2 regions of the Desulfofarcimen acetoxidans DSM 771 genome follow, and region 1 is predicted to be linked to the other one. Evidence: riboswitches for the same ligand, from Rfam matches in the RefSeq annotation. Region 1 holds a riboswitch; the other holds the start of a gene.
What was found. A riboswitch is a leader RNA that binds a small molecule or an ion and turns the genes downstream of it on or off. The one in region 1 is predicted to bind cobalamin.

Region 1 (3,494 bases):
CCTGATTCATCAGCCACGGCCTACCGTTACAAAGAGCAATAGGTCTTACACGGCCTCCAGCAGGCATGATTTCGGGCGGCCCCCGCCCTACAAGTACATATCTAAGCCGCTAGCATTTCTAAGCCACGGCGTTCTATTAATATGGCTGACACCAAATCCCTGGGCATAACCAGTCCACAAGCAGGGCATCGGTGTACTCTGACACTCAAATCCTTTGGCACATTAGCGCCACAAAGACAAGTCTGGGAAGTGCCATGCGGAGGGACAGGGAAAAATATTTTACCGTATTTGCGGCATTTGTACTCCACAAAGTTTCTGAATGTACCCCATGAAGCATCATGAATGCTTTTAGCTAGGTAGTGATTTTTGACCATCAAAGTTTTAGTGTGTGAAACATTTTTTTCTGTTGCTCTTTGGTCGGACGCATTTCAAACCGGTAGACAATTTGCAAATGATTCACCTCTTTTCATCCTGGGTTTCAATGTACTTCTTAATTACTTCAATGGGTGCACCACCTGTAGTTAGAAGACAAAAACTTTACGACCAAAAATATTCTTTCCATAGCTGCTTTTTTACTACCAAAATCAGATGATATGTGAGTAAGAATACTGATTGGCTATTTGCATCAAGTTTGCTCAATAATAATCAACCTTTCGTTATTGCGTCTGATTATATTTTGCCACATCATAGAGGCTTTGGCAAACATCTTATTAGTACACAAAACAAGGCCGCCATTCATCCCACCAACTTAAAGGTGGGGGAATTCTGGCTGGTTTTGGTTAAATTTATTAATTTAGGAAATCAATTTTATTTTCTAAATTAAGTCCTTCATTATACGAGATATAGTCATCCACTCCCTGCGATATCGCATTGTACACAGTACGCCCAATTAAATATCCTAAGTCAGTTGCAGTCCCGGCATAATGCTGCAATTCACCTCTCCCGGTACAGGAAACCACTATGGCGTCCGAGGTTGTACCGGTTATACATTCACCGTCCAGCAAGCTTATTTTTGATTTAAACAGAGCTCTTGTCTTGGCTTCGGTTGCCGTTATAACCGCATTAACCATCGCAGGCACGCTTAAATTGCCTTCAATTAATAAAATAGTATTGATCGTGCCCGGTTGAATATTTCTTTGCAGCTTTGCGGTAGGAACACCCGCAACCCCTGGATTACTTACTCCAACAGTACAAAGAGCCGCCACTGCCAGACCTTTTTGACTGCCACAGCTTAATACGGTGTGGGTTACATTTACGGCAGTCATCATGCCAACAACATCATGACCTAAATTCAAACCTTCAGCTACCTGTCTTAAATCCTGCTCCGGATCACTTCCATTATAGTTTTTATTAACAGAATGGTTGATTATGTGATACGCCTGGCGTAAATTTCCGCCTAAGACAGCAGAACTGAGCACTTTCAGCGGGTTGTCAGACGAAACAAGAAATGTATTTTTGTTATAGACATAAAAATTTATCCCTTGGATAGAGATCTGCTTATTAAACAAATGTAATTCCTCTAACAAAACATTTTCCTCCCTATACCCATAAATTGCAATTTAAAAAACCCGGCCTACCTATAGTCCGGGGTAAATCCCTGCTGTAGAAAATATTTTATGACTCAGCACGAAACTAACCACATTCCCATCACTCGTAGGTTTGTTTTTAATAAAACAGGCAGGTCTCCTGACTTAGGTTCACCAAGATCTTAGTCCTTCCCAGGTCAACACCCAGTGGCATTACATAAGATCCTTCCCCATCACAGTGGCGGGACCGTATCGGATTTGCACCGACTTCCCTTTTTAAGCATTATCTTCTCAAAATAATGCACCTGTTCCAGCTTGTTATGAAGTTTTAGCTTATTGGAAATAAGACTCTAATATTTTTATCATATATTTTGAAAAATTCTAGCACAAATTCTATAACATTTCAATACATTCATAAGAATAACTTTCGGTGGCACGGAGAAGAAAACTTTTATACTTGGTGTTTAAAACATATGACGTAGGCATTAGGAGTAAAGAGGAAGGAAGAAATGCTGTTTTTCTCGAATAACTCATTTTAATTGTGTGGGTAATTTTTACAGTACCTTAGAGATTTGTTTCTATAAAACGATATCCAACACCACGTGCAGTTTCAATATATTGCTGGTTTGCATTTAGTATCTCCAACTTCTGTCTAATTCTCCTTATGTGTACATCAACAGTACGGGAATCATTAGAAACATCAAATTCCCAAAATTGTTTCAATAGGAAATATCGGGAGAAATATTTACCTGGCTGGCAAGCCAAAAAATACAACAGCTCAAACTCCTTGGCCTTTAAATATTGTTTTTTGCCACCCAGTTCAATTGACATACATTCCTTATCAATAATCAATTTACCCCTCATGATAATGTTTTTGCTATCCCTTGGAATAATGAATTCTTCTTTTTTATCGCGCCTTAATCTGGCATTGACCCGAGCTACCAGTTCCCGAGGACTAAAAGGCTTGGTTATGTAATCATCCGCTCCCATTTCCAAGCCTAAAACCTTGTCCAATTCATCTGACCTTGCGCTAAGCATGATTATGGGAATTCGTCTGGTCGCAGGATCGCGCTGCAGCAGCCGGCATATGGAATAACCATCCAGCCCTGGCATTAGCAAATCTAATACGATTAAATCAGGATTTCTTGAACGGGCTAATTCAAGCGCAATATTGCCGTCTTTAGCCGTTATCACCTTGTAGCCTGCACGCTCCAGGTTAAATCGGACTATTTCAAGTACATTTTGCTCATCATCTACAACTAGAATATTTGGCATTAAGCACATCTCCAATTCAAACACCTGCTGCTAACACATGCATCATTTTATATGGTTCATTTTCTCATTGGTGATGTCAAAACGTTTTAATTGATTTTGCGCATGAACAGCCATTTCGGCCAGCCGTCCGGCCCAATGGGCCACCTCACGGGAAGAAACTTGTCCTTCAACCTCACCTTTTACTTCCTGTGTACCGGCTATTAAACGCACTGAATACACAGTCTCATTTACCTCAGTATCCATTTGTCTAATATTATTGGCAATATAATCCACAAGCTTTCCCGTATGCATAACTGACTGATGCATTCCGGCAAGTGCGTCTTCAGTATTCGACACAGCAGTCACGCCTTGATTGGCCATATCCTCACTTAACTGCACCTGCTCTAAAACCCTGGCAGTACTTTCCTGGATTAGACTGATAATACGGCTTACATCCCCTGTGGCCTTTCCGGTTTCTTCGGCCAGATTACGCACCTCTCCGGCAACCACGGAAAAACCTCGTCCATATTCCCCAGCCCGGGCAGCTTCTATTGAAGCATTTAAGGATAATAAATGTGTTTGACGCGATATGTCCTTAATTATATCTACTATATTACCAATCTGCTGAATATGTACTGTTAAGGACTGCATGGATTTAGAACTATCCTGAGACAACTGCCAATTACCCTTAATTTTATCCACTATATTTTTTAG
Region 2 (3,494 bases), 1.7 Mb from region 1:
GGAACCGGCAGTATAACTATTTCCTTCCAGGGAATGGTAAAAACCGTTCAGGTAATTGTGCGTTCTACGGGCGCAAATACTGCGGTGGTTTCAAATAGCAGCGGTGCGGAAGTAGTTTTGGATGAGAATACAGTATTACAGTTTCCGGCTCAGGTAGTGGAGTCCCCGCTAAATATTGAAGTTATACCGCTGGACGATGTTGCAATACCCGGTTATGATGTGTTAAAAGCATTGGATGTGGCCGGTTCCCAGCCGATATCATGGGGGGAACCCTGGAAGCTCAAATATAATTATAATAAAAGTGATCTGCTTAGTTTGTCGCCGGAAACATCGGGAGAGCCGCTTGACTCGGATGATTCAACTGAATTATTAGATCCTTCTGACATACTGTTAGATCCTTCTGATATACTGACTCAAACGCCGGGAGAAACAGATTCCAATGATGACAGCCAGCTTGCTTCTGACCTGACACCTGTAGTAAAGGTCCTGTTTAAAGGCGAGGGCAGCGATGAATGGCAGCTCCAGCCTGCATGGACAGTGGGGCAGGATAACCTGCAAACAATTAATGCCAGGATAAAAGGTCTGGGACAGGTTGCCGTAGTGGTGGATGAGCAACCAATACCGGTTTTCAGCGATATGAAAAATCACTGGGCTGAGAATATAGTGACTCAAATGGCCTCCCGTGAGATTGTCAACGGTTACCCGGACGGCAGTTTCCGGCCTAAAAACATGATTACGCGGGCTGAGTTTGTGGCCTTATTATACCGGGCTTTGCTCTGGTCTAAAACGGAAAACCAGGTTTCTTTTAAGGACGAGATACCCGAATGGGCCGTAGATCCAGTATCTGCCGCTGTGAGCAGAAAGGCGGTCAGCGGCTATCCCGATAACACCTTTAAACCATCCAAAGGCATAACACGTTCGGAAATGGCTGTCATAATTGATCGTGTGCTTAATTTGCCCAAGACAGATAAGCAGCAGAAGTCTGCATTTACCGATATATCTTCCGTTCCTGCCTGGGCACTGGATCAGGTTGACCGGGTGGCAGCGGCGGGAATCTTGAAAGGTGATAAGGACAAGTTTCGCCCTCTGGACAGCGCTACCAGAGCTGAGGTAGCTGTGGCAGTGAGCAGGGTTCTTGATTACTGGGTAACCCATTAATATAATTGGGGTTTGTTCATAATATTTTAAAGTTGGAGCAGGAAAATGAGGTTTCATGTAGAAGATTTCATTTCAGATAATTAAATAAGTTGGTTTCAGGTGCCCCATGAAATCGGGGAGAATAGGGAATCAGGTGTAAATCCTGAACGGTCCCGCCACTGTAACCGGGGAGCATAGCGGCATAGGATAACCACCGTTAAACCGGGAAGGTTGCTGCATGTATTGAACCGGAGTCAGGAGACCTGCCTGAAAACCAAAAACCTTTTACAGGTTGCTTCGTTGGATGATGGAAAAGTCCCACGGCCTTATTGGCTGTGGGCTTATTATTTTTAACGGGGGTTGATTGCATGTTGCAGAAAGCGATATCGATGATTGGTAGCTTGGATCAGGAGGCTATGAACAAAGCTCAGCAGCGGCTGGACAGTTTAATTAAGCCGCCGGGCAGCCTGGGTGTTTTGGAAGAAGTGGCTGTGCGTTTGGCCGGTATTACCGGAAATCACAAACCTTTTATAAGGAAAAAGACCGTGGTTGTCATGGCTGGCGATCACGGTGTGTTTGAAGAAGGTGTCAGCGCTGCGCCGCAGGAGGTAACCTATCAAATGCTGCCTGCTTTTGTACACGGTGTGGCAGGTATTGGTGTTTTGGCCCGTCATGCCGGAGCTAATCTTATTGTGGTGGATGTGGGGGTAGCAGTGCCTGTGGATTATCCGGGAGTATTGCGGAAAAAGGTCAAAGCGGGTACCGGTAATATAGCCAGAGGGCCGGCTATGACAGTGGAAGAAGCGGTACAGGCTCTGGAGGTTGGCATAGAAACTGCGTGGCAGGAAATAGATCAGGGAACAGATCTGCTGGCTACCGGCGACATGGGAATTGCCAATACCACACCGAGCACGGCTCTCCTGGCTGTCTTTGGCAATCTATCGGTAGATGAAATCACCGGTCGCGGGACTCTTATTAATGACGAAGTTTTAAATAACAAGATAAAAGCAATAGAGGCTGCAATTAAGGTCAATAAGCCTGATCCGGCTGATCCTGTAAGCGTGCTGGCCAAGGTAGGCGGTCTGGAAATTGCCGGGTTGGCCGGCTTGATCCTAGGCGCTGCAGCCAGGCGGGTGCCGGTACTGGTTGACGGTTATATCAGCACTGCCGCCGCTCTGGTTGCTTCGCGCATATGCCCCTTGTCCAAAGAGTATATGCTGGGTTCTCATTTGTCGGGAGAAAAGTCTCACCGGTACATGCTGGAGGTGGTCGGCCTGAAGCCCATGCTGCATTTGGACATGAGGTTGGGCGAGGGGACCGGATCAGCCCTGGCTATGAATATTGTAGAAGGTTCACTGAGAATATTGCATGAGATGGCAAGTTATGAAGAGGCAAAAGTATCAGATGTGGATGAGAGCAAAATTTTAAAGTAATTAAATAAAAAACCGGAAATAATAAAAACAATCAACTTAATATAAGCAGGAATTTGAGTTTTTTCGGAGAAAATAAGGGTGTTAGGAACAGGAGGTGTTAAAGTGTCTTTAGAAAAAATTTATGATATGGCGGTAGAGCTGGGGAAAGCCATTGCCGAGACGGAAGAGTTTAAGGATATGAAGCAAAGTGAGCTGGCCATCATGAGAAATGAGGACGCAGCGGGCCTGGTAGAGAAGCTTAACAATGCCAAAAGAGGCGTAGAAAGAAAAAAGATGTTAGGTGAACTTACCGAGGCGGATGCTATAGAAATGGGCGAGATTGAAAAAGAAGTTTTGAGTAACCAAGTGGTAAAGCAATCCTTTGAAGCTAACGCTATGTTTAATAATTTTATGCAAAAAATCAGCGTAAAAATACGTGATGGCATCCGTGAGAAATCTGATCATTTGGTCTAGTAAATAATCTATGGCGGAGCCGGGTGGGACTTCGTTATTGAGGAGAGGTGGCAAGTTAACCTCTTCTTTTGACGAAGCAGGAAAATCCCCTTTAGCGACTTTCGAGGCAGCCATGGGTACTCGTGTTTATCGGAAATTATTCAGTACTGACATTATTTATGCAATATAAATTTATACTTCATTAAACAGTGGTTATCCACGGATCCATATAAGCATAATTCCCTGGAGTAAAATAAATTCATAGGATAAATTTTTAGCAGGTATTTATAGGGAAGTTGAAGAAATACATAAAAGCACTTATATATAGAGAGTACAATTAGTTAATTGCCGGTTTTACAGCCCATTTCGCTTGATTTAAGGCCTAAGAGCGGTTATTTATCTATTAAAAGCCATGCAAAAATTAATAATAAAAAAAAACAATTTTAATAAAAAAAATAGCTTATTCTTAGAAGGAGTTTTGAAGTTTAGGTA

Region 2: linked by a shared signal. The riboswitch ahead of cobT (nicotinate-nucleotide--dimethylbenzimidazole phosphoribosyltransferase) and the one ahead of DTOX_RS09610 (adenosylcobinamide amidohydrolase) in region 1 are both predicted to bind cobalamin.

The regions. Positions count from the first base shown of each region.
Region 1 is NC_013216.1:2,076,476-2,079,969, reverse strand. Features, by position in the region: gene DTOX_RS22155 (RNA-guided endonuclease InsQ/TnpB family protein) at 102-374, opposite strand; partial or broken gene DTOX_RS22150 (transposase) at 457-576, opposite strand; gene DTOX_RS09610 (adenosylcobinamide amidohydrolase) at 789-1,526, opposite strand; cobalamin riboswitch at 1,660-1,850, opposite strand; gene DTOX_RS09605 (response regulator) at 2,091-2,801, opposite strand; gene DTOX_RS09600 (methyl-accepting chemotaxis protein) at 2,844-3,494, opposite strand, start outside.
Region 2 is NC_013216.1:3,781,707-3,785,200, reverse strand. Features, by position in the region: gene DTOX_RS17410 (S-layer homology domain-containing protein) at 1-1,158, shown strand, start outside; cobalamin riboswitch at 1,239-1,422, shown strand; gene cobT (nicotinate-nucleotide--dimethylbenzimidazole phosphoribosyltransferase) at 1,506-2,570, shown strand; gene DTOX_RS17400 (YlbF/YmcA family competence regulator) at 2,673-3,023, shown strand.